One region of the Citrobacter sp. U14242 genome, then DNA from elsewhere that is predicted to be linked to it. Evidence: predicted binding sites of a transcription regulator. Region 1 holds the regulator's gene; each other region holds the start of a gene.
What was found. Region 1 encodes CRP, which controls carbon source genes, mostly activating them, when cyclic AMP is high. Its sites were predicted from a motif close to ATGTGANNNNNNTCACAT; they were not measured.
Positions count from the first base shown of each region.

Region 2: the regulator CRP is predicted to act here: its motif matches at 5,549-5,566, upstream of rbsD (D-ribose pyranase).
Region 3: the regulator CRP is predicted to act here: its motif matches at 4,639-4,656, upstream of bhsA (multiple stress resistance protein BhsA).
Region 4: the regulator CRP is predicted to act here: its motif matches at 4,048-4,065, upstream of garD (galactarate dehydratase).

Region 1 covers NZ_JBKGLW010000002.1:42,054-50,098, forward strand. Annotated here, with positions in the region: gene ACLJXE_RS02970 (NUDIX hydrolase) at 1-603, shown strand, start outside; partial or broken gene ACLJXE_RS02975 (hydrolase) at 639-1,707, shown strand; gene ACLJXE_RS02980 (YheU family protein) at 1,704-1,922, shown strand; gene ACLJXE_RS02985 (phosphoribulokinase) at 1,976-2,845, shown strand; gene ACLJXE_RS02990 (OsmC family protein) at 2,939-3,346, opposite strand; gene crp (cAMP-activated global transcriptional regulator CRP) at 3,656-4,288, shown strand; gene ACLJXE_RS03000 (YccS/YhfK family putative transporter) at 4,340-6,427, shown strand; gene ACLJXE_RS03005 (aspartate aminotransferase family protein) at 6,476-7,693, opposite strand; gene pabA (aminodeoxychorismate synthase component 2) at 7,779-8,045, opposite strand, start outside.
Region 2 covers NZ_JBKGLW010000002.1:468,114-476,158, reverse strand. Annotated here, with positions in the region: gene rbsR (ribose operon transcriptional repressor RbsR) at 1-572, opposite strand, end outside; gene rbsK (ribokinase) at 576-1,505, opposite strand; gene rbsB (ribose ABC transporter substrate-binding protein RbsB) at 1,647-2,537, opposite strand; gene rbsC (ribose ABC transporter permease) at 2,562-3,527, opposite strand; gene rbsA (ribose ABC transporter ATP-binding protein RbsA) at 3,533-5,038, opposite strand; gene rbsD (D-ribose pyranase) at 5,046-5,465, opposite strand; gene kup (low affinity potassium transporter Kup) at 5,658-7,526, opposite strand; gene ravA (ATPase RavA) at 7,858-8,045, shown strand, end outside.
Region 3 covers NZ_JBKGLW010000015.1:48,127-56,171, forward strand. Annotated here, with positions in the region: gene mfd (transcription-repair coupling factor) at 1-3,113, shown strand, start outside; gene ACLJXE_RS21480 (L,D-transpeptidase family protein) at 3,262-4,227, shown strand; gene bhsA (multiple stress resistance protein BhsA) at 4,312-4,569, opposite strand; gene comR (TetR family copper-responsive transcriptional repressor ComR) at 4,813-5,448, shown strand; gene ACLJXE_RS21495 (TonB-dependent siderophore receptor) at 5,702-7,882, shown strand; gene ACLJXE_RS21500 (glycine zipper 2TM domain-containing protein) at 7,940-8,045, opposite strand, start outside.
Region 4 covers NZ_JBKGLW010000005.1:205,476-213,520, forward strand. Annotated here, with positions in the region: gene garK (glycerate 2-kinase) at 1-669, opposite strand, end outside; gene garR (2-hydroxy-3-oxopropionate reductase) at 735-1,625, opposite strand; gene garL (2-dehydro-3-deoxyglucarate aldolase) at 1,656-2,426, opposite strand; gene garP (galactarate/glucarate/glycerate transporter GarP) at 2,442-3,776, opposite strand; gene garD (galactarate dehydratase) at 4,188-5,759, shown strand; gene ACLJXE_RS10250 (DeoR family transcriptional regulator) at 5,820-6,629, opposite strand; gene kbaZ (tagatose-bisphosphate aldolase subunit KbaZ) at 6,879-8,045, shown strand, end outside.

The sequences.
Region 1 (8,045 bases):
GTCGAACGGGCAAACCAGCCGCAAAAAGGATGTTGGGGATTACCCGGCGGCTTTATCGATATGGCACACGATGATTCCACGCGCGCCACAGCGCTACGAAAACTCACTGAAAAAACAGGTGTTTCACCTTCCTGGCTGGAACAACTGGACACATTTTCCGGGCCAGATCGTGACCCGCGCGGCTGGAGCCTGACGGTCACCTGGTTTGCACTTATCGCCTGGGTGGACTGCGAGCCGCATATCACCAGCGTCAGCGATGCCCGCTGGGTACCCGTGGATAAGCTTGCCGACTATCCGCTGGCCTTCGATCACCAAAACATCATTGAAGCCGCCCTGCACCGCTTGCGGCAAAAAACGATGTATTCTTTACTGCCCGTTTACTGTTTACCGGATACCTTTACCCATGGTCAGCTACAGGAAGCTACAGAAGTTATCCTCGGCCAGTCGATTCAGCGCAAAAGCCTGATCCGCCGCTTTGAAGCATCAGGTATGTTTGAAGATACCGGTGAAAGTATGGCGACAGGCACGCGAAAAGCCCGCCTGTGGCGACGTAAACCGGGCGTGGAAATTCATCTTTTTTCACGTAACCTGCTGGCCGAATAAGCACAAAATCACATATTGGCTAACCTGCACACGCTGTGCGCGGTATAGTTATTCTTTCCGATTATTAATTGCTCTGGTGTTATGGTTGAAATCACGTCCACAGAAATGACCCCACCTACTGACGATTCGCGAGAATTCCGCCCTATGCGTGGTATCAGTAACCGTCACCTACAGACGATGTTGCCACGTTTAATACGCCGTAAGGTGAAGTTCGACGCCCACTGGCAGCGTCTGGAATTACCCGACGGTGACTTTGTCGATCTGGCATGGAGCGAAGATCCACAGCAGGCCAAACATAAGCCGCGTCTGGTGGTTTTTCACGGTCTGGAAGGAAGCCTGAACAGCCCGTACGCCCACGGCCTGATTGAAGCGGCGCAAAAGCGCGGCTGGCTCGGTGTAGTGATGCATTTTCGTGGCTGTAGCGGCGAGCCAAATCGCCTGAATCGTATTTATCACTCTGGTGAAACAGAAGATGGCACCTGGTTTTTACACTGGCTGGAGCGCGAGTTTGGACGCGTGCCAACCGCTGCAGTAGGCTATTCGCTCGGCGGCAACATGCTGGCCTGCCTGCTGGCAAAAGAAGGCAACGACATTCCAATTGATGCCGCAGTGATTGTCTCTGCGCCTTTCGTACTGGAAGCCTGTAGTTATCATATGGAGAAAGGTTTCTCCCGCGTCTACCAGCGCTACCTGCTCAATCTGCTGAAAGCCAACGCCTCACGTAAACTGGAAGCATACCCGGGGTCGCTGCCAGTGAGCCTCGCGCAATTAAAATCCCTGCGTCGTATTCGCGATTTCGACGATTTGATCACGGCTAAAATCCACGGTTTTGCTGATGCTATAGATTACTATCGTCAGTGCAGCGCCATGCCACTGTTGAATCGGATCGCCAAACCGACGCTGATTATCCACGCCAAAGACGATCCGTTTATGGATAGCCATGTCATCCCACAACCCGAGAATCTGCCCCCGCAGGTGGAGTATCAACTCACCGAGCACGGTGGACACGTCGGATTTATTGGCGGCACGTTACGTCGCCCTGAGATGTGGCTGGAATCCCGTATTCCAGACTGGCTGACAACATATCTGGAGGCATCATCATGATGATTCCCTGGCAAGACATCTCCCCGGAAGCGCTGGACAACCTGATTGAAAGCTTTGTCTTGCGCGAAGGCACCGATTATGGTGAACATGAACGCTCGCTCGAACAAAAAGTCGCCGACGTCAGACGCCAGTTACAATCAGGTGAAGCTGTGCTGGTATGGTCCGAACTGCATGAAACGGTCAACATAATGCCGAGGAAACAGCTTCACAAGTAATCCGCTGCCGACGGCTGACTATAATAAAAAACCAACCTATTTATGGAGTTGTTATGTCTGCCAAACATCCGGTGATTGCGGTAACAGGATCCAGCGGCGCGGGGACCACCACCACCAGCCTCGCGTTTCGTAAAATTTTCGCACAGTTAAATCTGCGTGCCGCCGAGGTGGAAGGTGACAGTTTTCATCGTTATACCCGCCCGGAAATGGATATGGCGATCCGCAAAGCGCGCGACGCCGGACGACACATCAGCTACTTCGGCCCCGAAGCCAACGATTTCAGCCTGCTGGAACACACCTTCATCGAGTACGGTCAGTCGGGCAAAGGCCAGTCACGAAAATATCTGCACACGTATGATGAAGCCGTTCCGTGGAATCAGGTTCCGGGCACATTTACCCCCTGGCAGCCGCTGCCTGAACCGACGGACGTGCTGTTCTATGAAGGCTTGCACGGCGGTGTAGTAACCCCGCAACAAAATGTGGCGCGGCATGTCGATCTGCTTGTTGGTGTTGTCCCTATAGTGAACCTGGAGTGGATCCAGAAACTCACCCGCGATACCAGCGAACGCGGTCACTCCCGCGAGGCAGTAATGGACTCGGTCGTACGCTCAATGGACGATTATATCAATTACATTACGCCGCAGTTTTCCCGCACGCATATTAACTTTCAGCGTGTGCCCACCGTCGACACCTCCAACCCCTTTGCGGCAAAGAGTATTCCGTCGCTGGATGAGAGCTTTGTAGTGATTCATTTTCGTAATCTGGAAGGCATCGATTATCCCTGGCTGCTGGCTATGCTTCAGGGTTCATTCATTTCCCATATTAATACGTTAGTCGTGCCAGGCGGCAAGATGGGGCTGGCGATGGAGCTGATCATGCTGCCATTGGTGCAGAGGCTGATGGAAGGGAAGAAGATCGAGTAATGTGTTCTTTTGCCGAATGGCGGCTGATGCTTTATCCGGCCTACACGTTTATATCCTGTAGGCCTGATAAGTGTAACGCCATCAGGCATGGCATCACGAAGCAGCAATCACTTCATAGGAATGGGTGATATTCACCGCTTTTTCCAGCATCAACGCCACGGAGCAATATTTCTCAGCAGAAAGATCAACCGCCCGAGACACAGAGGCATCTTTCAGGTCGCGCCCCGTCACGATGAAATGCAGATTGATGTGGGTAAACAGACGCGGTGCTTCTTCACGACGCTCAGAGGTGAGCTTCACTTCGCAGTTGGTGACATCCTGGCGACCCTTTTGCAGGATCGACACGACATCAATGGCGCTACACCCCCCTGCCGCCATTAATACCATCTCCATCGGGCTCGGCGCTTTATCACCAGAGTTACCGTCCATCAAAATTTGGTGGCCTGAGGCGGACTCACCGAGGAAGGTTAACCCCTCAACCCACTTTACACGCGCTTGCATATTTCGTAACTCCAATGTTTCAATTTTCCTGACAGATTACGCGTACATAACAATTCTCGCAACGGAAGGCGACCTGCGTCATGCTGAAGCGAGACACCAGGAGACACACGGCGAAAGCTATGCTAAAACAGTCAGGACGCTACAGTAATACATTGGCGTACTGCAGGTATGCAGAGGACATCACATTACAGGCTGCAGTTCACTTTTTAGCAGCCCCTTTCCCAGGTAGCGGGAAGCATATTTTTGCAACCCCAGAGGCAGCGTCGTTTTCTGGCTCTGGAGACAGCTTATAACAGAGGATAACCGCGCATGGTGCTTGGCAAACCGCAAACAGACCCGACTCTCGAATGGTTCTTGTCTCATTGCCATATTCATAAGTACCCATCGAAGAGCACGCTGATTCACCAGGGTGAAAAAGCGGAAACGTTGTATTACATCGTTAAAGGCTCAGTGGCAGTGCTGATCAAAGATGAAGAAGGGAAAGAAATGATCCTTTCTTATCTGAATCAGGGCGATTTCATTGGTGAACTAGGCCTGTTTGAAGAAGGCCAGGAACGTAGCGCCTGGGTACGAGCCAAAACCGCATGTGAAGTCGCTGAAATTTCATACAAAAAATTTCGTCAATTAATCCAGGTTAACCCGGATATTCTGATGCGCCTGTCTTCTCAGATGGCTCGTCGTCTGCAGGTAACGTCTGAAAAAGTGGGCAACCTTGCCTTCCTCGACGTAACCGGTCGTATCGCCCAGACTCTGCTGAACCTGGCGAAACAGCCTGACGCGATGACCCACCCGGACGGCATGCAGATTAAAATCACCCGTCAGGAAATTGGCCAGATCGTTGGCTGTTCCCGTGAAACCGTTGGTCGTATCCTGAAGATGCTGGAAGATCAGAACCTGATCTCCGCGCATGGTAAGACCATCGTCGTCTACGGCACGCGTTAATCCCATCGACATGGCGTGTTACGCAGTAATGCGCCATTTTTGTTTGCTCCGATGTGGCGAAGACTGATTTATCACCCCGAGATCAACTACGCACTACGACAGACGCTGGTGCTATGTTTACCTGTGGCTGTCGGTCTTATCATTGGTCAGCTTCATTTGGGACTGCTTTTCTCCCTCGTCCCCGCCTGCTGCAACATTGCCGGTCTTGATACCCCGCATAAGCGCTTTTTCAAACGCTTAGTTATTGGCGCCTCGCTGTTTGCCGGCTGCAGCCTGATCATGCAGTTACTGCTGGCACAAACGATACCGCTGCCGCTGATCCTCACCGGCCTGACGCTGATTCTCGGTGTGACCGCCGAGCTAAGCCCGTTGCATGCACGACTTCTGCCCGCCTCACTGATCGCGGCGATTTTCACACTGAGTCTGGCCGGGAACATGCCCGTCTGGGAACCACTGCTGATCTACGCGTTGGGGACAGTATGGTACGGCCTGTTTAACTGGTTCTGGTTCTGGATGTGGCGTGAACAACCGCTGCGCGAATCACTCAGTTTGTTGTACCGCGAATTAGCCGATTACTGTGAGGCCAAATACAGCATGTTGACCCAGCATACCGATCCCGAAAAAGCACTACCGCCCCTGCTGGTCCGTCAACAAAAAGCCGTGGATCTGATTACCCAGTGCTACCAGCAAATGCACATGCTGTCGGCACATCACAATAATGAATACAAACGCTTGCTACGTGTTTTCCAGGAAGCGTTGGATTTACAGGAACATATTTCCGTCAGCCTGCATCAACCCGAAGAAGTGCAGAAGCTTGTTGAACGCAGTCATGCTGAACAGGTGATTCGCTGGAACGCTCGCACCGTTGCCGAACGCCTGCGCGTACTGGCTGATGACATTTTGTACCACCGCTTGCCAACGCGTTTTTCGATGGAAAAGCAGATAGGCACCCTGGAGAAGATTGCCCGGCAGCACCCGGATAATCCGGTGGGACAATTTTGCTACTGGCATTTCAGCCGCATTGCCCGTGTGCTGCGTACCCAACGCCCACTATATGCCCGGGATTTGATGGCTGATAAACAGCGTCGATTACCGTTAATTCCGGCACTGAAAAACTATTTGTCGTTGAAATCTCCGGCGCTGCGTAACGCCGGACGCATCAGCGTCATGTTGAGTATCGCCAGCCTGATGGGTAGCGCTTTACACCTGCCAAAACCTTACTGGATCCTGATGACGATACTGTTCGTCACTCAGAATGGCTACGGCGCAACCCGGGTGCGTATTTTACACCGCTCGGTGGGCACGCTTGTCGGACTGGTGATTGCGGGTGTTACGTTGCACTTTCATATTCCTGAGGGCTTCACGCTGGCAGCTATGCTGCTGATAACCCTGGTGAGCTATCTGATCATCCGCAAAAACTATGGCTGGGCCACCGTGGGCTTTACGGTCACGGCGGTATATACCCTGCAGTTACTGACGTTGAACGGGGAACAGTTTATCGTGCCCCGATTTGTCGACACCGTGATCGGCTGTTTGATCGCCTTTGGCGGTACGCTCTGGCTGTGGCCGCAATGGCAGAGTGGTTTACTACGTAAGAACGCTCACGATGCACTAGGAGCAGATCAAGAAGCCATCCGCCTAATCCTCAGCAACGATCCGCAAGCCACACCGTTGGCGTATCAGCGCATGCGGGTCAACCAGGCGCAAAACACGCTGTTTAACTCATTAAACCAGGCCATGCAGGAACCCGGGTTTAACTCGCACTATCTGGCAGATATGAAACTGTGGGTTACACACAGCCAGTTCATCGTCGAGCACATCAATGCAATGACTACCCTGGCAAGAGAGCACACGATGTTGACGCCGGATCTGGCGCAGCGATATCTGGAATCCTGCGAAATTGCGCTCCAGCGCTGTCAACAGCGGCTGGAATATGACGGGCCGGGAAGTTCAGGTGATGTGAATATTCTCGAATCACCAGAGATGCTCTCACACGGCCCATTAAGTACGCTTGAGCAGCATCTACAACGAATACTGGGGCATCTTAATACCATGCACACCATCTCTTCTGTTGCCTGGCGCCAGCGACCGCACCACGGTATCTGGCTTAGCAGGCGGCTGCGGGATATGAAAGGTTAAGAGGTTTGCCGGATGGCGGCACAAGCGCCTTATCCGGCAAACAGGCGATCAACCCACCACTTTCTCGACCGCCTGCGCGAAGCGCTGCATCCCTTCATCGATATCAGCCTGCTCTACCACCAGCGACGGCGCAAAACGCATCACGTCCGGCCCGGCATTCAGCACCATCACCCCTTCGTGAGCAGCAGCGTAGAGGAAATCACGCGCACGACCTTTAAATTGCGGCTTCAATTCAGCGCCAATCAGCAGCCCCATGCCGCGAATATCGCTGAAAATATCAAACTGCTGATCAATTTTCTGCAAATGCTGCACAAAGGCATGGCGTTTGGCCTGAATACCTTCCAGCACTTCCGGGGTATTAATGATATCGAACGCCGCTCCTGCAACCGCGCAGGCCAGCGGGTTACCGCCGTAGGTCGAACCGTGCGAGCCAACATGGAATGCGGAGGCTATCTCCAGCGTCGTCAGTACCGCGCTCACCGGGAATCCACCACCAAGAGCTTTAGCGCTGGTCAGGATATCCGGCGTCACGCCGTAGTGCATATAGGCAAACAGGTCACCGGTACGCCCCATCCCACACTGCACTTCATCAAACACCAGCAATGCCTGATGCTGATCGCACAGTTCGCGCAACCCCTGCAGGAATTCTGGCGTGGCAGCACTAACCCCTCCCTCCCCCTGAATAGGCTCAACCACCACGGCACAGGTATGATCGTCCATCACCGCTTTTACCGCATGCAGGTCGTTAAACGGCACATGGATGATATCCGCGGGCTTTGGGCCAAAGCCGTCGGAATATTTCGGCTGCCCGCCCACGGAAACAGTAAACAGCGAGCGACCGTGAAACGCATTATGGAAGGCGATGATTTTAGTTTTGAATGGGCTATGACGTACACAAGCGTAATGCCGCGCCAGCTTAAAGGCGGTTTCGTTAGCTTCGGTACCGGAGTTCATGAACAACACGCGTTCGGCGAAAGTGGCATCAATGATTTTGCGACCTAAACGCAACGCCGGCTCATTGGTGAACACGTTACTGGTATGCCACAGCGTTTCACCCTGGGTTTTTAATGCCTCGACCAGTGCCGGATGGCAATGCCCTAACGCGGTCACTGCAATGCCGCCCGCGAAATCAACATACTCTTTACCCTGCTGATCCCAGACTCGACTTCCTTTCCCCTTTACCGGGATAAACTCTGCCGGTGCATAAATCGGCAGAATCACTTCATCGAATGTTGCGCGCGTAATTGCAGTTTGTTCAGTTGCCATGTCATTACCACCCTGTTAAGCAGAAATGCTAGTGAAATTATAATCACAAAATATGAATAAAAAATCACTGAATAGCAACCACAAATCACCGGTTAAGGAAATTAGCCAGCAGCTGATGCCCCTGATCGCTGAGGATGCTCTCCGGGTGAAATTGCACACCTTCCACATCCCAATCCCGGTGACGAATGCCCATAATCTCCTGCGTTTCACTCCACGCCGTCACTTCAAAGCATTCAGGCAACGTCTCAGGTGCGACCACCAACGAATGGTAGCGCGTCACCGTTAGCGGGTTTGCCAATCCCTGAAAAACACCTTGCCCGGTATGCGTAATGGGTGAAGTCTTACCGTGCAT
Region 2 (8,045 bases), 430 kb from region 1:
GGCGTTTTGTCCAGCGGCCCGGTGATGCAGGCAATGCGCGTAAACCCTTTTTCGATAAGATGCTGGGTGGCTAAATCCCCACCCAACAGGGAGTTATCCTGAATCAGATCGCTTTCACCATCAAAAGGTGACCAATCCATCATAACGGTGGGTATAGAAGGATAACGTTGCATGATCTCTCTGGAAGGCTGATGTGTTTCCGTGCAGAGCAGCAGCAAGCCGTCTACCCGTTTTTGCATCAACGTTTCCAGATTACGGTTCATACGCTGCTCATCACCTTCGGTGTTGCACAACACCAGGCTGTAACCGCGCTCAAAGCAGCTACGTTCAACACCACGAACCAGCTCAGAATAAAAGGGATTGGTACTGGCTGTGATTAACATGCCAATAGTGCGGGTCTGATTCAGTTTGAGACTACGCGCCAACGCGGAAGGCGCATAGTTAAGCTCTTTGATCGCCGCATCAACTTTGTCAGTGATCGCCTCACTGACAAAGCGATCTTTATTAATGACGTGAGAAACCGTCGACGTGGAAACACCCGCCAGGCGGGCAACGTCCTTCATTGTAGCCAAGCGTTACCTCTGTTGACTTAAAAACGCTTCGATTTCTTCACGCCATGGAACGGAAGGCTGTGCACCTTTACGTGTGACCGCAATCGCCGCGGCAGCATGTGCAAAACGGATGGCTTCCGATAGCGGAGTCTCTTCCAGTAACGCGGTGATTAACGCGCCGTTAAAGGTATCTCCGGCAGCGATAGTATCAACAGCATCCACTTTAAACCCGGGCACACGATGACCTTCACCGTTTACGCTGGCCCACACACCACGACTTCCTAAGGTAATCAGTACAGTATGAATGCCCTTCGCGTGCAACGCCTGCGCCGCTTTAGCGGCATCTTCATCGTTTTCGACCCTGATCCCCGTCAGCTTTTCAGCTTCGGTTTCATTTGGGGTAATAATATCCACCAGCGCCAGCAACTCGTCAGATAGTTCACGTGCCGGGGCCGGATTCAGGACAACCGTAGTCTTGTTTTGCTGCGCTATCTTTGCCGCAGCCAACACGCTTTCGATCGGTGATTCTAATTGCATCAGTAACGCAGACGCCTGAGCAATACGGTCACGCTGTGCTTCTACCAACGCGGGAGAAAGTGCAGCATTCGCGCCGGCATGAATACCGATAACATTCTCACCGTCAGCATTCACAAAAATCAGCGCCACACCGGTCGATTCACCCGCAATAACGCTAATCGGGGCAATATCGATATTATCGCGGGCTAACTGTTTACGAACACTTTCGCCAATATCGTCATCCCCCGTACAGGCAATGAACGCGATATTCGCGCCACTACGCCCTGCAGCAACCGCCTGATTCGCGCCTTTACCGCCAAACGCCACCTGATATTGACTACCCGTTACGGTTTCACCAGGTGTCGGGAAAGATGTAAGGTTGAGGATGTGATCGGCATTAATGCTGCCAAGAACAACGAGGTTGCCTGCGGTTTTCATGTTAGGTATTCCAAGTCAAAGTGCGCCACCGGGTTAGGGTGGCGCGTGCCCTGCTTTTCTTTTTACGCTTTCATCTTCAGAACCAGATCTAACGATGGCGTATTTATGTCTCCATCAGGTCACGAGCGGCCTGAATCGGTATTACTGCTTGATGACCAGCTTCAGGTCAACCGGATATTTAGCCTGAACCTTCTCGCCTTTCAGTACTTTATCCGCAGTCTCAACGCCTTTCGCGCCAATCTGATCCGGCAACTGAGCAATAGTCGCAGCCAGTTTGCCATCATTTACTGCTTTTTCGCCATCAGGTGTGCCGTCAAATCCAACCACCATCACATCAGATTTACCCGCAGTTTGCAGTGCGCGCAATGCACCCAGCGCCATTTCATCGTTCTGGGCAAATACAGCCTGCACATCAGGATGTGCGGTCAGCAGGTTCTGCATAACGTTCAAGCCTTTCGTACGGTCGAAGTCTGCCGGCTGGCTGGCCAGTACATTAAATTTGTGCGCCGCAACGGCCTGCTGGAAACCTTCGCCACGCTCACGTGCCGCGGACGTTCCGGCAATGCCCTGCAGTTCGATAACTTTCGCGCCTTCACCCGCTTTTTTCGCGATGTAATCACCCGCAATTTTGCCGCCCAGCACGTTATCAGACGCAATATGGCTGACAACTTCACCTTTAGACGCTACGCGGTCGAGAGTGATAACCGGAATCTTCGCCTGGTTAGCCATCTTCACAGCATTACCCACGGCATCGGAGTCCGTCGGGTTAATCAGCAGTATTTTAGTACCGCGAACCGTTAAATCCTGAACGTTTGCCAGTTCTTTCGCCGGGTTATTCTGTGAATCCAGAATAACCAGGTTATAGCCCAGCTTATCCGCCTCTTTTTGCGCACCATCTTTCAGGGAGACAAAGAACGGGTTATTAAGCGTGGAGACCACCAGCGCAATGGTATCTTTCGCCATCGCATTCGCGCTCACGGTGGCGCTCAGCGCAACAGCAGAAACCAGGGTAGCCAGTTTTTTCATGTTCATATTTAAGATGTCCTGTAATCGTTGTTACTGCTTTTTGTTGTCTACCAGTACCGCCAGCAAAATCACCACCGCTTTGACGATCATCTGGTAATAGGAGGATACACCTAACAAATTCAAACCATTATTGAGGAAACCAAGAATCAATGCGCCGATCAGCGTCCCAACAATTCGTCCTTTACCGCCCGCCAGGCTAGTACCGCCTAATACGACCGCAGCGATAGCATCCAGCTCGTAGCCGGTACCCGCCGTCGGTTGTGCAGAGGAAAGACGCGCTACTTCAATGATGCCCGCCAGCGAAGCCAGCAGCCCACAGAGTGAATAAACGATAATTTTAATCTTACTGACGCTGATACCAGACAGACGTGTTGCCGCTTCGTTACCACCCAGCGCATAGATATATCGGCCCAGACGGGTGTGATGCAGCATGTACCACGCAGCCAGGAAGACAATACCCATAATCCACACCGGCGTCGGGACGCCTAACGGACGACCAATACCAAACCAGCCAAACAGATCGGCATTGTCTGTAAATCCGGTATTTACCGGACTCCCATTGGTGTACACCATCGTCACACCCCGCAGCAGGAGCATCATCACCAGCGTGGCGATAAATGCCTGCACGCGACCTTTTGCGACAATCACCCCGGTTAACGCACCAACAGCAGCGCCCAGCGCCAATGCTGCCGCGACGGCGACCAGCGCGTTGACTTCAATTCCTACAATGGAAGCAGCAACCGCACCAGTGAGCGCCAGCAGGGAACCGACGGACAGATCGATACCCGACGTCAGGATGACCAGCGTCATGCCGACGGCCATAATGGCGTTTACCGACGTTTGCTGGAGAATGTTGAACAGGTTATTAACAGTAAAAAAGTTCGGGCTCATGGTGGAAACAATCGCAATCAGCACTAACAGAGCGATGAGCGACTTTTGCTCCAGAAGCCATGCTTTAGTGAAATAACGGCGACCAGAAACAGCCTGGGTAGTCATCTTTTTTACTCCTGATTCACGCGATTAAGCTTGCCCACAGCGGCAGCCATTAATACTTCCTGAGTGGCCTGCTCGCGAGAGAACTCACCGCCGAGATGCCCTTCATGCATAACAATAATCCGATCGCTCATGCCCAAGACTTCTGGCATCTCAGAAGAGACCAGAATGATGCTCAGCCCATCGGCTTTAAACTGGTTGATAAGCTGGTAGATTTCTTTCTTGGCACCAACATCAACACCGCGTGTTGGCTCATCGAGAATCAGCACTTTGGGTCGGGTCATCAAACCGCGTGCAATCGCCACTTTTTGCTGGTTACCGCCAGAAAGCAGACCGATAGCCTGCTCCATAGATGGCGTTTTTACATTGAAAAGGCGAATAAAATCACCTACCGCCTGCTGCTCATCTTTATGTTTCAGGCTTCCGCCAGCGCGGCTAAAGTAGCGCAGTGCAGTTAACGACATGTTCTCTTTCACCGACATGCCAAGCACTAAACCATCGCGTTTACGGTCTTCAGAAATATAGACGATACCGTTGGCCAGCCCATCCTGCGGAGAACGCGTAACCACTTCATGCCCGTCAAGCGTGACGTAACCGCTGGTACGTGGCAGCGCGCCATACAGGACTTTCATCAATTCGGTACGACCGGCCCCCATCAGGCCAGAGACGCCCAGGATCTCGCCTTTGCGCAGTGTGAATGACACATCATGTACCCCTGGGCCGCACAGGTTATCAACCTTCAGGCGCACATCGCCTGGCGCTTTATCCAGCCGCGGGTACTGATCTTCCAGCTTACGTCCCACCATCATTTCAATGAGCGAATCTTCGGTTAACGAGGCCACTTCACGCTCGGCAATAAACTGCCCGTCGCGGAAAACGGTCACATCATCGCAAATCTCGAAGATCTCTTTCATACGGTGGGAGATATAGACGATGCCACGCCCCTGCGATTTAAGTTCGCGGATAACAAGGAACAGGGATTCCGTTTCGGTATCGGTAAGGGCGTCGGTCGGTTCATCCATAACGATGACCTTCGACTCAAAGCTCAACACTTTGGCAATTTCAACCATCTGCTGATCGCCAATTGACAACTCACCCACCAGCCTGTCGCTTTTAAAACGCAGATTGAGTTTGGCAAGCAGTAGATCGGCTTCGGCATACATTTTCTTCCAGTCTATTTTGCCAAAGCGATTTACAAACTCACGACCAAGAAAAATGTTCTCAGCGATGGTGAGTTGTGGGATCAGGTTCAGCTCCTGGTGAATAATGCCAATCCCGGCTTCCTGGGAGGATTTTGGGCCGTTGAAGGTGGTTTCTTTCCCCAACCATAATAAAGAACCGGCATCGCGGGTATAGATACCGGTCAGTACTTTCATCATGGTGGATTTGCCAGCGCCGTTTTCGCCTACCAGCGCCATTACGCGACCAGGATAGACATTCAATGCGGCGCCAGATAGCGCTTTTACGCCCGGGAACGCTTTATCGATCCCTTTGAGTTGCAGTAATGCGTTCATGATGGCCTCAGAACGTGACGCCAGCACAAAGAATAATATTCGCATACGGAGAACACTCTCCGCTGCGAATTACCGCCTGACTGTCTGCGGTTTGTTTTTTGAAATGCTCATGCGTGGTGTAACGAATTTCTATGGTGTTTCCCTGGTGTTGTTGCAGTTGCTCAATGTGGTTGAGCAACGTTTCGTGGAGTTGCGGATTATGTTGTTTAATTTCCGTCGCGAGAATGGCTGCCTCGACCTGCATTTCACGTGTGACCACATCCAATACCTGCATAAAAGAAGGTACGCCCTGGGTTAATGCCATATCGATACGGGTTGTGCTATTCGGGATGGGTAAACCCGCATCACATACCACCAGCGTATCGGTATGCCCCAGACGGGAGATCACCGATGAAATTTCAGAGTTGAGTACCGTGCCTTTCTTCATTTTCTTTCCCCACTAGCGAAACGTTTCGCTGAAAATAAGTTTAGTCTGAAGGGTGCACAGAAAACCACCGCGAGGTTACGAAAATGTGATCGCCATCGAAACGTTTCGCAAGGATTATCATGAGATGAAAAGAAAACTGAGAGGAGTCAAACAAAACGCCCCCTTTCACGATGAAAGAGGGCGTCAGCAATATTAAATCTCGACCTGAGTACCGAGTTCAATAACCCGGTTAGGCGGAATTTCAAACTGGTCCGGCGCACGTAGCGCGTTACGCTGCAACAGCAGATACAGCTTACCGCGCAGGCGCAGATACCATGGCCGTTTGCCAACAATCAGCGACTCATGCGACATAAAGAAGGAGGTTTCCATCATCCGGCAACTTAAGCCTTCCAGACCACAGCGGTGGAACACTTCCTCAACGTTTGGCGTTTCACGCCAGCCATAACTGGCCACCACGCGCCAGAAGGTCGGCGACAATTGCTCAATCTGCACTCTACGTACATTGTGTACATAGGGTGCGTCTTCAGTGCGCAACGTCAGCAGAATGACGCGTTCATGCAACACTTTGTTGTGTTTGAGATTATGCAGCAGTGCAAACGGGATGACGTTCAACGCGCGGGACATATACACCGCCGTTCCAGGCACGCGCACCGGTGGGGATTTCTCCAGCGAGGCAATCATCGCCTCCAGAGAGTTACCGTGCTCATGCATACGACGCAGCAGACGGAAGCGTTCGCTTTTCCAGGTCGTCATAATAGTGAACATTACCAGGCCCAGCGAGAGCGGCAACCAGCCGCCTGAAATAAGCTTATCGAGGTTTGCAGAGAATAACGGAACATCGATGCACAGGAACGCAACCAGGATCAGGAAGACGAAGTACTTATTCCAGTGCCAGTTTTGCCGCGCCACAGTCGTCGACAAAATGGACGTCAGCACCATCGTCCCCGTCACCGCAATACCGTACGCCGCAGCCAGATTACTGGAGTGCTCAAAGCTCACGATTACGATAACCACGGCGAAATAAAGCATCCAGTTTACGAAAGGAATATAGATCTGACCCGATTCCATTTCTGAAGTATGGATAATCCGCATCGGCGATAAATACCCCAGACGCACAGCCTGACGCGTCAGTGAGAATACACCGGAGATAACCGCCTGAGAGGCGATAACCGTTGCCAGAGCGGCAAGGATCAGCAGCGGAATAAGTGCCCAATCCGGTGCCAGCAGGAAGAACGGGTTTTTGATCGCTTCGGGATGCTTTAACAGCAACGCACCCTGACCAAAGTAATTCAACACCAGCGAAGGCAATACGACGGTGAACCATGCCAGGCGAATCGGTAACTTACCAAAATGGCCCATGTCGGCATACAACGCTTCAACACCGGTAATCGACAGCACCACTGCGCCCAGCGCAATAAAGGATAGCGTTTTGAACTCCAGGAAGAAATGAACAGCCCAATACGGATTTAGGGCATGCAACACTTCCGGATTCGCAATAATGCTGCGTACACCCAGCACGGCAAGCACCAGGAACCATATCAGCATAATAGGCGCAAACAGCTTACCGACCATGCCGGTACCGTGCTTTTGAATCAAAAACAGCAGGGTAAGTACGATAATAGAGAGAGGAACAATCCAGGTGTCCAGTTGTGGAGCAATAATCTCCAGACCTTCAATCGCCGACATCACCGAAATCGCTGGCGTGATCACCACCTCGCCATAGAAAAAGCTGCCGCCAATCAATCCCATAATCACCAGCATCGAGGTCGTTCGCGCCGACGTATTACGCCCGGCCAACGACATCAACGTCAGGATCCCGCCTTCCCCGGCGTTATCAGCACGCATAACAAATGACAGATATTTAACGGAAACAACCAGGATCAGCAGCCAGAAAATCAGCGAGAGAAAACCAAACACAGCATCACGTTCAACGCCAAAACCAAACTGCCCGGACAAACATTCACGAAGCGTATAAAGTGGGCTGGTACCAATATCACCGTAGACAACCCCAATGGCCGCAAGGGTAATCGCAGACAATGATTGCTTATTATCAGTGCTCATAGACTCGTCTTTCGTTTATACACATCATCGTTCAAGCTACCTCCGCGTTAGCTGCATTCGTTATTCCGCCCATCCCAGGGAATAACTCCATTGCCGCCTTGGTGCAGCTTGATTGATATGGTGTATATATAAGAAATGTGTGCGTCGTCCCTTGGCCCACAAAAAGGCGCACAGTATGCACGATTAATCGCAAAATCGTACCCCTAAATGAGACCAGATTAATCTGGCTCAAAGAAAAATAAACGCGCCTTCAGTCTATTACAGCCCAGGGGCTAAACATCTATACTCGCTGTTTAACGCGGAACATTTGGCGAAAGGACGCCACTTCATTATGGCTCACCCACATTTATTAGCGGAAAGAATTTCCCGTCTGAGCAATGCGCTGGAAAAGGGACTTTATGAACGTAGCCACGCCATTCGCCTTTGTCTGCTGGCCGCGCTCAGCGGCGAGAGCGTCTTCTTATTAGGCCCGCCAGGGATCGCGAAAAGCTTAATCGCTCGCCGACTGAAGTTTGCCTT
Region 3 (8,045 bases), on a different contig from region 1:
CGTTGATGCAGCGAGTCTGCCCGCACAACTATCTACACGGTCATGCACTGGTGATGAAAAAGGGCCAGCGCCTGTCGCGTGATACCCTGCGTGAGCAACTGGACAGCGCCGGTTATCGCCATGTTGATCAGGTTATGGAGCACGGTGAATACGCCACACGCGGTGCGTTGCTGGACTTGTTCCCAATGGGCAGTGAACTGCCTTATCGCCTTGATTTCTTTGATGACGAAATCGACAGCCTGCGTCTGTTTGACACCGATACGCAACGCACGCTGGAAGAAGTCGACGCCATTAATTTGCTGCCTGCCCACGAATTTCCAACCGATAAAACAGCCATTGAGCTGTTCCGCAGTCAGTGGCGCGACACCTTTGAAGTTAAACGTGACGCCGAACATATTTATCAGCAGGTCAGTAAAGGCACGTTACCTGCCGGGATTGAATACTGGCAACCGCTGTTTTTCAGTGAGCCCCTGCCACCGCTGTTCAGCTACTTCCCCGCCAATACGCTGTTAGTGAATACCGGAGATATTGAAACCAGCGCAGAACGTTTCCAGGCGGATACACTGTCACGTTTTGAGAATCGGGGTGTCGATCCGATGCGTCCACTGCTGCCGCCAGAATCGCTGTGGCTGCGGGTTGACGAACTGTTTTCCGAGCTTAAACATTGGCCTCGCGTCCAGCTCAAAACCGAAAGTCTGGCAAACAAAGCGGCGAATACCAATCTGGGATTCCGGAAGCTGCCGGACATCGCCGTACAAGCGCAACAGAAATCGCCGCTGGATGCGCTGCGTAAATTCCTGGAAACCTTCAATGGTCCGGTCATTTTCTCAGTAGAGAGTGAAGGTCGCCGTGAAGCACTCGGCGAACTTCTGGCTCGCATCAAAGTTGCGCCAAAACGTATTTTACACCTTGATGAAGCCGCCGACAGCGGTCGTTATCTGATGATTGGTGCGGCAGAGCACGGTTTCATTGATACCAAACGCAACCTGGCACTGATTTGCGAAAGCGATCTCCTTGGTGAACGTGTGGCACGTCGCCGCCAGGATTCCCGCCGCACGATTAACCCGGATACGTTGATCCGCAACCTCGCAGAGCTGCATCCGGGGCAGCCCGTCGTGCACCTTGAGCACGGCGTGGGTCGCTATGCTGGTATGACCACACTGGAAGCGGGCGGCATTACTGGCGAATACCTGATGCTCACCTATGCCAACGACGCCAAACTGTATGTGCCGGTGTCGTCGCTACATCTGATCAGCCGCTACGCCGGCGGCGCGGAAGAGAATGCGCCGCTGCATAAACTCGGCGGTGACGCCTGGTCGCGCGCCCGACAGAAGGCGGCCGAGAAAGTGCGCGATGTGGCAGCAGAACTACTGGATATCTATGCCCAGCGCGCGGCGAAAGAAGGTTTTGCCTTTAAGCACGATCGCGAGCAGTATCAGCTGTTTTGTGACAGCTTCCCGTTTGAAACCACACCCGATCAGGCACAGGCCATCAACGCGGTACTCAGCGATATGTGTCAGCCGCTGGCAATGGACCGTCTGGTGTGTGGTGACGTCGGCTTCGGCAAAACCGAAGTTGCGATGCGCGCCGCATTTCTCGCCGTCGAGAACCACAAACAGGTGGCTGTTTTAGTGCCGACTACCCTGCTCGCTCAGCAGCATTTCGACAACTTCCGTGACCGCTTTGCCAACTGGCCCGTGCGCATTGAGATGCTGTCCCGTTTTCGTAGCGCCAAAGAGCAAGCGCAGATTCTGGAGCAGGTTGCCGAAGGTAAAATCGATATTCTCATCGGTACGCACAAACTGCTGCAAAGCGATGTGAAACTAAAAGATTTGGGTCTGCTGATTGTCGATGAAGAGCACCGCTTCGGTGTCCGTCACAAAGAGCGTATTAAAGCGATGCGCGCCGATGTCGATATTCTGACACTGACAGCAACCCCGATCCCGCGTACGCTCAATATGGCGATGAGCGGCATGCGCGATCTGTCAATTATCGCCACACCGCCAGCTCGTCGTCTGGCAGTCAAAACCTTTGTGCGCGAGTATGACAATCTGGTGGTTCGCGAGGCTATCCTGCGTGAAGTGTTACGCGGCGGGCAGGTCTACTATCTGTTCAACGATGTTGAAAACATCCAGAAAACCGCTGACAGGCTGGCAGAGTTGGTACCGGAAGCGCGTATCGGGATTGGACACGGGCAAATGCGCGAACGCGAGCTGGAACGCGTGATGAACGATTTCCACCATCAGCGCTTCAACGTGCTGGTGTGTACCACCATCATCGAAACCGGGATCGACATTCCAACCGCTAACACCATTATTATCGAGCGCGCTGACCATTTCGGGTTGGCACAATTGCACCAGCTACGCGGCCGCGTGGGACGTTCACACCATCAGGCCTACGCCTGGCTGTTGACGCCGCATCCGAAAGCGATGACCACTGATGCACAAAAACGCCTTGAGGCAATTGCATCACTGGAAGATTTGGGTGCAGGTTTTGCACTGGCCACTCACGATCTCGAGATTCGCGGCGCGGGGGAACTGCTGGGTGAAGATCAGAGCGGTTCGATGGAAACCATCGGCTTCTCACTGTACATGGAACTGCTGGAGAACGCGGTTGATGCGCTTAAAGAGGGACGCGAACCGTCGCTCGAAGATCTCACCAACCAGCAAACTGAAGTCGAGCTACGGATGCCTTCGCTACTGCCAGATGACTACATCCCCGATGTGAATACGCGACTGTCGTTCTACAAGCGCATTGCCAGTGCGAAAAGCGAAAACGAGCTGGAAGAGATTAAAGTCGAACTGATTGACCGTTTTGGTTTGCTGCCTGACCCGGCCCGTACGCTGCTGGATATTGCCCGTTTGCGCCAGCAAGCGCAAAAACTGGGCATCAGAAAGCTAGAAGGCAATGAAAAAGGCGGGACGATTGAGTTTGCCGAGAAGAACCACGTCAACCCGGTGTGGCTGATTGGCTTACTCCAAAAGCAACCTCAGCACTTCCGTCTGGATGGCCCAACCCGGCTGAAGTTCATGCAAGATTTAGCCGAGCGTAAAACCCGTATCGACTGGGTACGTCAGTTTATGCGCCAACTTGAAGAAAACGCCATAGCGTAGCGTTCCGGCCGGGTGAGCACGGTGCTTGCCCGGCCGATGAATTTACAAACTCTTTGCACTTCCCTGCACTTCCCGACACAGCAAACCGCCATAATTCCTGTTTACTTTTACATTATAAAAACCACGTAAAAACAATGGATTTATGGTGATGTTAAACAATAAACGACTCTCTCGCTGGCTAACGATTTTTACGCTCGCGGCGACCGTCGCGTTAGCGCTTCCGGCTAAAGCGAATACCTGGCCGCTTCCGCCGCCAGGCAGCAAACTGGTGGGTGAAAATGCCACTCACGTTGTCGAAAACAACGGCGGATCGCTGGAAGCCATTGCGAAAAAATATAACGTCGGCTTTTTAGCGCTGCTGCAGGCTAACCCCGGCGTCGATCCATACGTACCTCGCCCGGGCAGTGTTTTAACCATCCCATTGCAAACCTTGCTGCCGGATGCCCCACGCGAAGGGATTGTCATTAACCTCGCCGAACTGCGTCTTTACTATTACCAGCCAGGTACAAAATCGGTGACCGTGTATCCAATTGGCATTGGCCAGTTAGGCGGCGACACCCTGACACCAACAATGGTAACCACCATCTCTGATAAGCGTGCCAACCCGACCTGGACACCAACGGCGAATATCCGCGCTCGGTATAAAGCCAATGGTATCGACCTCCCTGCCGTAGTACCTGCCGGGCCGGATAACCCGATGGGGCATCATGCTATCCGCTTAGCTGCTTACGGCGGTGTGTATTTGCTGCATGGAACCAACGCGGATTTTGGCATCGGTATGCGTGTCAGTTCTGGATGTATTCGCCTGCGTGACGGTGATATTGAAACCTTATTCCGCCAGGTTACGCCGGGAACCAAAGTGAACATCATCAACACGCCGATTAAAGCCTCCGTTGAACCTGGCGGTATGCGCCTGGTTGAAGTACACCAACCGCTGTCAGAAAAGATTAATGACGACCCGCAGTTACTGCCGATCGTGTTGAATTCATCAATGCAGAGCTTTAAAAATGCGGCACAAACAGACGCAGCGGTGATGGAGCATGCAATGGAGTTACGTTCAGGAATGCCTGTAGATGTGACACGCCACCACGATGTTCCCGCACAAACTCTGTAAATTCAGGTCATAAAAAACCCCCGCCGGTGTGTTCCCGCGGGGGTTTTTTATTGAATTCGCAGTGGCATTGCGAGGGTTTACAACTTATTTGTAGATAACTGCAGTCCCGTGAAGGGTGTTAGGACCGGTAACAGAAGTAATACGGAATGACTTCGCCCCCATTTCATCTGCTTTCTGTGCCAGTTGATCTTCCAGAGAACCTAAGTTAGTCCCGGCGTTGGCAGTGATAGTACCGACTTTCTGTTGGCCTTCAGGTGTAGCCTGAACTTCAACAGCGGCAAAGCTGGCAAATGAAAGTGAGCTCAGAACTGCAGCGACAAAAAGAGTTTTTACGTTTTTCATGATAGTGACCTTTAGCAGATGAATGTGTGCCGTAAGCGATTAACTTAACGATCGATAGGTAAATCATAGATGTGATCCAGGTCACACGTCAACATTTTTTTATAACGATTATTATTTAAATCATAAAGACCTTATTTTTCATGCTAATAGCATTAAATTATTTTTATAGTGAATGCACTGGAGTGTCTGCGCGATTATTTTTATAATGGTTATTCAATAAACCCAACCAGGTACAACGGCACCATGACAACTGAAACGACAAGTTGTGCAAAAAAAAGCCGTGGCCGACCAAAAGTGTTCGACAGGGAAGCCGCGCTTGATAAGGCCATGACACTCTTCTGGCAGCACGGATATGAAGCGACATCGCTCGCCGATCTCGTAGAAGCAACCGGGGCAAAAGCGCCTACGCTGTATGCAGAATTTACCAATAAGGAAGGACTGTTTCGTGCCGTGCTGGACCGCTATATCAGTCGCTTCGCGGCAAAACACGAAGCTCAACTGTTTTGTGAAGAAAAAAGCCTCGAATCCGCACTCGAGGACTATTTCACCGCAATCGCGACCTGCTTCACCAGTAAAGACACGCCCGCGGGCTGTTTTATGATTAACACATCCGCGACGCTTGCCGCCTCTTCCCGGGACATTGCGCGCACAGTTAAATCCCGTCACGCCATGCAGGAGCAGACGCTGGCTCAGTTTCTGCATCAACGGCAGGAACATGGTGAAATACCGGCACACTGCGATGTACAAAAGTTGGCTGAATATCTGAACTGTATTTTGCAGGGTATGTCGATCAGCGCCCGCGAAGGAGCCACATTCGAAAAACTGATGCAGATCGCGCACACCACGTTACGATTGTGGCCTGAACTGATTAAAGATTAACCTTTTCCACACTACCCACGTCTTACTGTCATCACCGGGAGCTTACGCCGTTCCCGGTGGATACGGCTCTTCTTAACCCCTACATTCTTTATTGTTTTCATTGAGTTAATACATTTCTTTTGTAAAAAACATTGATAATGTCAATCATTATCAGCAATATTCGCATTTGCTTTAATATCCGTTTCATAATGTAACAATCGGTTTCCATGCCGTAAAAATAAAAACAGACCAACAAATTTTATAAGGAATACAAATGAATAAGCATCTCTGGGTGCTCAATCCTCTGTTACTGTCTTTAACCCTACCGGCAATGGCGGCAGAAGAAGAAGATCTCATCGTCAGCGCCAACCGTAGTCAACGTACCGTGTCTCAAATGGCACAAACTACATGGGTTATCGAAGGCAGAGAGATTGAACAGCAGGTTCAGGGGGGGAAAGAGTTTAAGGATGTTCTTGCTCAGTTGATCCCTGGAATCGACGTTAGCAGCCAGGGACGGACCAACTACGGTATGAACATGCGTGGTCGCGCCATCGTTGTGCTTATTGACGGTGTTCGTCTCAACTCTTCCCGTACCGACAGCCGTCAGCTTGACTCTATTGATCCGTTTAATATTGCACATATTGAAGTTATCTCCGGTGCAACCTCACTGTATGGCGGCGGGAGTACCGGTGGTTTGATCAACATCGTCACCAAAAAAGGTCAGGCTGAGCGTGAAGTTGAACTTGAACTGGGCAGTAAAAGTGGGTTCAACAACAGCAACGATCATGACGAACGGGTTGCCGCCGCAGTTAGCGGAGGAACCGACCGCGCATCCGGACGCATGTCTGTCGCTTATCAACGCTTTGGTGGCTGGTACGATGCCAACCACGATGCCTTAATGCTCGATAACACTCAAACTGGCCTGCAACACTCTGACCGTCTGGACGTCATGGGCACCGGGACGATTGAGCTTGATGACGACCGCCAGCTGCAGCTGGTTACACAGTACTACAAAAGCCAGGGCGATGACGACTACGGACTGGATCTCGGCGAGAACATGTCCGCCGTGACGGGCACCGGTAACGCTCATACCAGCCGTGGTCTCAATTCCGACCGAATCCCCGGCACGGAGCGGCATCTGATCAGTCTGCAATATTCCGATGCTAATTTTTTCGGTCAGAATCTGGTCAGCCAGATCTATTACCGTGACGAATCACTAAAATTCTATCCTTTCCCTACGCTGAGCAAAGGTAAGGTTACCAGTTTCTCCGCATCACAACAGGATACTGACCAGTTTGGTGCCAAAATCACCCTCAACAGCCAGCTGATGGAAAACTGGGAACTGACATGGGGGATCGACGCCGATCACGAAACATTCGATTCCAATCAAGAATTCTTCGATCTGGCTTATTCCCTCCCCTCCGGCGGTATGGATAACCGAACGGCCTACACCACCGGGCGCTATCCCGGTTACAGCATCACCAACTTTGCGCCTTTCCTGCAAAACAGCTACGACATTAATGACATCTTTACGCTCAGCGGTGGTATCCGCTACCAGTGGACTGAAAACCGCGTTGATGATTTTATCGGCTATACACAGCAACAAGGCATCGCAACGGGTCTGGCGAACTCTGCTGATAGTATCCCGGGTGGCAAAGCAGACTATGATAACTTCCTGTTTAACGCGGGCATCCTCGCACACCTGACCGAACGCCAACAGACCTGGTTCAACTTCTCTCAAGGTGTGGAACTTCCCGACCCAGGAAAATACTACGGCAATGGTACCTACTCGCTGGTTGGCGATCATTATCAGCTCCAGCGCAGCGTTAACGTCGCGGATTCACGTCTGGAAGGCATCAAAGTTAACTCTTACGAACTGGGGTGGCGCTACACCGGCGATAATCTGCGCACACAACTGGCAGCCTATTACTCCACGTCAGATAAATCGATCGTCATTAACCGCAACGATATGACCATTAACGTACAACCCGACGATCGCCGGATTTATGGCCTTGAAGGCGCGGTGGATTATTTCATTGCTGATACCGACTGGAGTGTGGGAAGTAACTTCAACATCATTAAATCGGAAGTGAAGCAAAACGGTAAATGGCAAAAATGGGATGTCACTCTGGCTTCGCCATCTAAAGCAACCGCATGGGTTGGCTGGGCACCGGAACCGTGGTCGCTGCGAGTACAGAGTCAGCAAACCTTCGACCTGAGCGATGCCAGCGGCAACAAACTGGACGGATACAATACGATGGACTTTATCGGCAGCTATCCGCTCCCGCTGGGTAAACTGACCTTTAGCGTTGAGAACCTGCTGAATGAAGAGTACACCACCCTCTGGGGACAGCGTGCACCCTTACTCTACAGCCCGACCTATGGCAGTCCATCCTTGTATGAATACAAAGGCCGGGGTCGCACCTTTGGCCTGAACTACGCGTTGACCTTCTGACAAAAAAAGCCCCCCAGCCTGAGCGAATGGGGGGCTAATGTTCAGGATAACGCTATTTTACGCCTTGTTATTCAGAACCAACTGGCCGTTGTTATCCAGCGGAATTTGCGTACCGGGATCTTTATCCATACGGATTTTGCCCTGCTGATCGCCAATTTTGTAC
Region 4 (8,045 bases), on a different contig from region 1:
GTCCAGCTCAACAATGTGTTCCTCAGTCGCCCCTTTCTGGGGCCCAAAGATGCGGGATGCGCCAGTATCGCCCGTCAGAGGATTCGTCACATCGCAGGCGACACGGATTGAACAGGTTTTTAAGCGCGGATCCAGCCCCGAAACATCGATGGTACTGAGACAAGTCAGGCTGCCGCCGCCGTAACCGATTTCAGTACCGTTGGCATCACAGAGTTTTGCCCCCAGAGCCTGCACCATACCCGCACCACCGTCATTGGTCGCACTGCCGCCAATGCCGATAATGATGCTATGCGCACCGCTATCCAGCGCCTGCAATATCAGCTCCCCGGTGCCACGCGACGTGGTGACTAACGGGTTGCGCTTTTCTGGAGGAACCAACGCCAGACCACTGGCTGCAGCCATTTCAATAAACGCGGTTTTACCATCACCGGACATGCCCCAGCAGGCATTCACTTTTTCATCCAGCGGTCCCGTCACCAGGGCTGAACGTTCAGTCCCCTGCGTCGCGGCTATCATCGCTTTCACGGTCCCTTCACCACCATCGGCAACCGGAACAGAAACATATTGCGCATCAGGAAAAACTTCCCGAAATCCTTTTTCTATTGCCTGAGCTACCTCGGTGGCAGAAAGGCTTTCTTTATAAGAGTCTGGGGCAATTACGATTTTCATAGTTATGTAGCCTGACTGTGCCGCGCAAGGCAAGAAATACAGGGCGCGCATCCGCGCCCTTCTTGTTAGCGAGTGACTTCCACTTTCGCCAGTTTTTCGTAGTAGCACGCAAGAGCACTGTGATCAGCGGTTCCCAGTCCATCTGCGCGCAGCGCTTGCATCATCTCCATAACCGCAGCAGTCAGCGGTAGCTGTGCACCTACGCCATGAGAAGTGTCCAGTGCGTTCGCCAGATCCTTAATATGCAGATCAATACGGAAACCCGGCTTAAAGTTACGGTCCATCACCATCGGCGCTTTCGCATCCAGCACGGTGCTTCCCGCCAGCCCACCCCGGATCGCCTGATATACCAGATCCGGGTTCACTCCGGCTTTGGTCGCCAGCGTCAGTGCTTCAGACATCGCGGCAATGTTCAGCGCCACAATGACCTGGTTCGCCAGCTTGGTGACATTACCCGCGCCGATTTCGCCGGTATGCACCACAGAGCCCGCCATCGCCTTCAGCAGATCGTAGTACTTGTCGAAAATCGCTTTATCGCCGCCAACCATTACCGACAGCGTGCCATCAATCGCTTTTGGCTCGCCGCCACTTACCGGCGCATCCAGCATATCCACACCTTTCGCCTTCAACGCGTCGCTGATTTCACGGCTGGCTAACGGCGCGATGGAGCTCATATCGATCAGCACAGTCCCTGGCTTCGCCCCTTCAATAATGCCGCCTTCACCCAGCGCCACTTCTTTCACGTGCGGAGAGTTCGGCAACATAGTGATGATCACGTCACACTGCTCGGCAATGGCTTTCGCCGTAGTCGCCGTTTCTGCGCCTGCGGCTATCACTTCCGCAATCGCTTCCGGATTACGGTCAGCAACCACCAGCGAGTAACCTGCCTTGAGGAGGTTTTTACTCATTGGTTTACCCATAATACCGAGGCCAATAAAACCAACTTTCATTGTCATATATCTATCTCTCTCTACTGTCGATGGTGGTTATTTCTTAAAAGAATCAGCCAGTTTCTGCGTGGCTGAACGGAACACGCCAAGGTCGCTGCCAACGGCAACAAACGTCGCGCCCCACTCCAGATAGCGACGGGCATCTGCCTCGACCGGAGCCAGAATACCGCTTGGCTTACCATGTGCTTTCGCACGGGCAAAGATGTGTTGAATCGCCTTTTGCACCTCAGGGTGAGAAGCATTCCCCAGGTGACCTAACGCTGCGGCCAAATCGCTTGGGCCGACGAAGATACCGTCAACACCTTCGGTTGCAGCAATCGCATCCACGTTATCAACGCCCTGCTGGCTTTCGATTTGCACGATAATGGTGATGTTCTTATTCGACTGCGCGAAGTAGTCCGGTACGGTGCCAAACATATTGGCACGGTGGGAAACGGACACGCCGCGAATACCTTCCGGCGGATAACGGGTAGATGCTACGGCGTTTACCGCCTCTTCTTCGGTTTCAACAAACGGGATCAGGAAGTTATAAAACCCGATATCCAGCAGACGCTTGATGATCACCGGCTCATTGGTCGGCACACGCACGACCGGTGCACTGGTGCTACCTTTCAGTGCCATCAACTGTGGGATAAACGTCGAGATATCGTTCGGTGCATGCTCACCATCCAGCACCAGCCAGTCAAAACCTGCCAGACCTAATACCTCGGTACTGATTGGATTGGCCAGTGCAGACCAGCAGCCAATCTGCACCTGATGTGCCGCGAGGGCCGCTTTAAATTTGTTAGGGAATATCGTGTTATTCATCGCCTATACCTTTATTTATTTCTGCAATTCCATACGTTTAATGTCACCGACAATAAACAGGTAGCAAACCATCGCCATCAGCGCCGAGCATCCTACAAACATCAGCGCAGCATTAAATGAGTGCAGTTCGCTCACCAGATAACCAATCACCAGCGGGGTTACGATGGAAGCGACGTTGCCAAATACGTTAAAGACACCACCACACAGACCGACTATTTCTTTCGGTGCAGTATCTGAAATCACCGGCCAGCCCAGCGCGCCGAAACCTTTTCCGAAGAACGCCAGTGCCATCAACGCCACCACCAGAGTGGTGTTATCGGTGTAGTTACACAGAATGATGGTCGACGCGAGCAGCATCCCAAGCACAATTGGCAGCTTACGCGCCAGAGTAATACTGGAGCCGCGTTTAATCAGATAATCGGAGAACACCCCGCCCAACACGCCACCGACAAATCCACACAGCGCAGGAATAGAAGCCACCAGACCTACCTTCAGGATCGACATGCCTTTTTCTTGCACCAGGTAGATCGGGAACCAGGTCAGAAAGAACCAGGTGATGGTATTGATAAAATACTGTCCGAAGAACACACCCAGCATCATGCGATTAGTCAGCAACTGCTTGATATAATGCAGCTTAGGGCCACCAGATGCCGCATCGCCCGGCTTCTTGTGATCCATATCCACAACCGCGCCGTTGTCAGAGATAAACTTCAGTTCTTCTTGCGACATACGCGGATGCTCGGTCGGGTTATGGATCAGTTTCACCCACAGCCCGGTCAGTACAAAGCCGATCACCCCCATCACGGTAAAGACATGTTCCCAGCCCCAGGCAAAAGTTAACCACCCCAACAGCGGGGAAAATAATGCCAGGGAGAAGTACTGCGCGGAGTTAAAAATTGCCGATGCCGTGCCGCGCTCTTTTGTGGGGAACCAGGCGGCCACAATACGTGCGTTAGCCGGGAAAGACGGCGCTTCAGAGAAGCCCAGCATGAAACGCATGATGAACATTGAAATACCCGCCCAGGCCAGCGGGAACATATCTACAAAACCCTGCAGAAAGGTAAACAGCGACCAGAAAAACAGGCTGTATGTGTAGACTTTCTTCGAGCCAAACTTGTCGAGCAGCCATCCGCCGGGAATTTGCATTAGCAAATAAGCCCAGCCAAAAGCCGAAAAAATGTAACCCATTGATATGGCGCTAAGCTGTAGCTCTTTCGCTACTTCTGTGCCGGCAATAGACAACGTTGCACGGTCAGCATAGTTAACGGCTGTAACAATAAAGATTACCAGCAATATTAAATAACGAGTGTGCGTGCCTTTCTTTTTCTCTACAACCGTATCCAGTATCATACTATTTACCTCGGGTTACCTCTGGCACATATCTTTTATTAGTTGGCAGGCATTTTTAATAATTAATTACCGCCAATAAAAATACGCAATAATTTATCAGGCGCTATGAAACCGTGATTTAGTATAATCAGCGTGACAAGGTTAATCATTGTGCAAACGCTCATTAAAGAAAGGTTGTTAGAATATTCTCTTAGGCATATGCACATAAGCATGGGCGCTAATGCACACATTTACGCATTGCCACCTCTGGCGGCGTGGTGTACCTGAATTTAAGTGATCACGGTCACATTCTCAGATTTAATCTCCTGACATCCTTATTTCACAATACCAAGTCTTTATTGCTTTTAATTAGCTTCAATATAACAACACCCATACAATTATTATCACCACCTGGCTGGAGAATACTGGACAATGGCCGACATCGAAATTAGACAAGAATCGCCAACGGCGTTTTATATTAAAGTACACGACACAGATAATGTGGCGATTATTGTCAATGACAATGGTCTGAAAGCCGGGACACGTTTTCCGGATGGACTGGCGCTGATAGAGCATATCCCCCAGGGCCATAAAGTGGCACTAACAGATATTCCTGCTCATGGCGAAATCGTCCGCTATGGTGAAGTAATAGGTTTCGCCGTTCGCGATATCCCACGCGGCAGCTGGATCGATGAATCTATGGTTGAACTGCCAAAAGCCCCGCCGCTGGAAACATTACCGCTGGCAACCAAAGTCCCGGAACCACTGCCACCGCTGGAGGGTTATACCTTCGAAGGGTACCGCAATGCTGACGGCAGCGTCGGCACCAAGAACCTGCTTGGTATCTCCACCAGTGTGCACTGTGTGGCAGGCGTGGTGGATTATGTAGTGAAAATCATAGAACGTGACCTGCTGCCAAAATACCCAAACGTCGACGGCGTGGTGGGACTCAATCATCTGTATGGCTGTGGCGTGGCGATCAACGCGCCAGCAGCCATCGTGCCGATTCGTACAATCCACAATATTGCACTGAACCCGAACTTCGGCGGTGAAGTAATGGTCATCGGCCTTGGCTGTGAAAAACTCCAGCCTGAGCGCCTGCTGGAAGGTACTCACGATGTAAAAAGTATTCCGGTAGACAGCGCCAGCATCGTCAGCCTGCAGGATGAAAAACACGTTGGTTTTAAATCCATGGTAGAAGATATTTTGCAGGTAGCCGAACGCCATCTGGCAAAGCTCAATCAGCGCCAGCGCGAAACCTGTCCGGCTTCTGAGCTGGTGGTCGGCATGCAATGCGGCGGCAGCGATGCATTTTCTGGCGTAACGGCCAACCCGGCGGTGGGTTATGCCTCCGACCTGTTAGTACGCTGCGGCGCGACCGTGATGTTCTCTGAAGTGACCGAAGTGCGCGATGCCATCCACCTTCTGACCCCTCGCGCAATTAACGAAGAGGTGGGCAAGCGCCTGCTCGAAGAGATGGCCTGGTACGACAACTATCTCGATATGGGGAAAACTGACCGCAGCGCTAACCCCTCTCCCGGTAACAAAAAAGGCGGCCTGGCAAACGTCGTAGAAAAAGCGCTGGGCTCCATTGCTAAATCAGGAAAAAGCGCCATTGTCGAGGTGCTGTCGCCGGGCCAGCGCCCAACCAAACGCGGTCTGATATACGCGGCTACCCCCGCCAGCGATTTTGTCTGTGGAACTCAGCAGGTTGCTTCCGGGATCACCGTGCAGGTATTTACCACCGGTCGCGGCACGCCGTACGGTCTGATGGCCGTTCCGGTGATAAAAATGGCAACACGCACTGAACTGGCTAATCGTTGGTTTGATCTGATGGACATCAACGCAGGCACCATCGCGACCGGAGAAGAAACCATCGAAGAGGTAGGTTTGAAGCTATTCGAGTTCATTCTCGACGTGGCCAGCGGGCGTAAGAAAACCTTCTCGGATCAATGGGGATTACATAACCAGCTGGCGGTATTTAACCCGGCACCAGTGACCTGATTCCTGAAGGTTAAATTCAATTACAGGTCGGGGAGTTCGTAAACTTCCCGGCCTTTTTTATCAGATACTCACCAGAACAACCTCAATTCCATGCTTACGTAATCCTTCCAGACTCTCCTCTGGAATACCTTCATCGACAATAATCATATCAATTCGCTGAGTATCAATGATCTTATGCAGGCTCGAGCGGTCAAACTTCGTCGAGTCGGTAACGACGATGATACGCTCAGCCACTTCGCACATCCGGCGGTTGAGGCGTGCTTCATCTTCGTTGTGCGTGCTAACACCACGCTCTAAATCGATAGCATCAACGCCAAGAAACAACATGTCGAAGTGATAATTTTGTAGCGATTGTTCTGCCTGATCGCCATAAAAAGATTGCGACTGACGACGCAAATGACCGCCGGTCATCAACAGCTCAACCCCTTCTGCTTCCAGTAACGCATTGGCGACATTCATACCGTTGGTCATAGCAATAACATTGGTATGCTGGCGCATCAGGCGGGCAATTTCATACGTCGTGGTGCCGGAGTCAAGGATCACGCGGTGTCCCGGTTGAATCAACTCCGCAGCAGCTCTGGCAATACTGCGTTTTACCGCCGTATTGAGTGAGCTCTTATCTTCAACAGAAGGCTCCACAACAGGCGCATTGCTTTCGCAAATCAGCGCTCCACCATAGGCGCGTACCGCAATCCCCTGCTTTTCCAGAAAAGCGAGGTCATTTCGAATAGTGACTGTGGAGACGCCAAAAAATAAGGAAAGATCGTTAACCTGAACGCTTCCCTGCTGCCGTAACCGCTGGATGATCTGCTCACGTCTTTCGCTGGTGCCAATAACGCGCTTGTCTGCAGAGGACTCGGTGTTACTCATAAGAAATCCTTTAGTTGAATCTTTCGTTTTATTTCGTTTTACCTATTAACGCCTTTCTTTTGCGCGAATGCAAGCCCCGCAAGCAGGTCAGAGCCGGACGAACTTACGCTGAAACCTTTCATTGTGTTTCTTTTGTGAAACAGATCGGAAAACCATTATCTTTCGTTTTATTTTTATAACACCATGATGCAGTATTAAATGAAACAAAACGAAAGATTGATGTCGCAGTAATCTGACCTGGAGAGGAAAGTGAAACATCTAACTAAAATGGTCGAGCAGCATAAACGGGGGAAGGCAAACGGGATTTATGCCGTTTGTTCCGCGCATCCAATCGTACTGGAAGCCGCAATACGCTACGCCCATGCAAACCATACACCGCTGTTGATCGAAGCAACCTCTAACCAGGTTGACCAGTTTGGCGGCTATACGGGTATGACACCAGCCGATTTTCGCAGCTTTGTCTGCCGTTTAGCCGACTTGCTTAATTTTTCTCAGGATATGCTGATTCTCGGCGGAGACCATCTCGGGCCAAACCGTTGGCAAAATCTGCCTGCAGAACAGGCAATGGCCAACGCTGACGATCTGATCAAAAGCTATGTCATCGCAGGCTTTAAAAAAATCCACCTCGATTGCAGCATGTCTTGTGCTAACGACCCGGTTCCACTGACGGATGACATCGTCGCCGAGCGTGCTGCGCGCCTGGCAAAAATTGCCGAAGAAACCTGTATGGCGCATTTTGGTGAGTCTGATCTGGTCTATGTGATTGGCACAGAAGTTCCGGTTCCTGGCGGCGCCCACGAAACGTTAACCGAGTTGGCGGTAACAACGCCGGATGCTGCACGCGCAACATTACAGGCCCACTATCACGCCTTTGAAAAGCGCGGGCTGGAAGATATCTGGCCACGTATTATCGCCCTGGTGGTGCAACCTGGCGTTGAATTCGACCACACACACATCATTGATTATCAACCACAGAAAGCCGTGGCGCTCAGCAAAATGGTGGAAGACTACGACACGCTGGTTTTTGAAGCGCATTCTACCGATTACCAAACGCCACAGTCCTTGCGCCAACTGGTGATAGACCACTTCGCTATTTTGAAAGTGGGGCCTGCGCTGACCTTCGCCCTGCGCGAGGTGCTGTTTTCGTTAGCTGCCATTGAAGAAGAATTGCTGCCTGCAAAAGCCTGTTCAGGCCTGCGACACGTGCTGGAAAGCGTGATGCTTGATCGCCCCGAGTACTGGCAGAGCCACTATCACGGCGATGGCAACGCACGCCGTCTGGCCCGTGGATATAGCTACTCCGATCGGGTTCGTTACTACTGGCCGGACAGCCAGATTGATGAGGCATTCGAACGTCTGGTGCGTAACCTGGCGGATGACCCCATTCCACTGCCGCTGATTAGCCAGTATTTACCC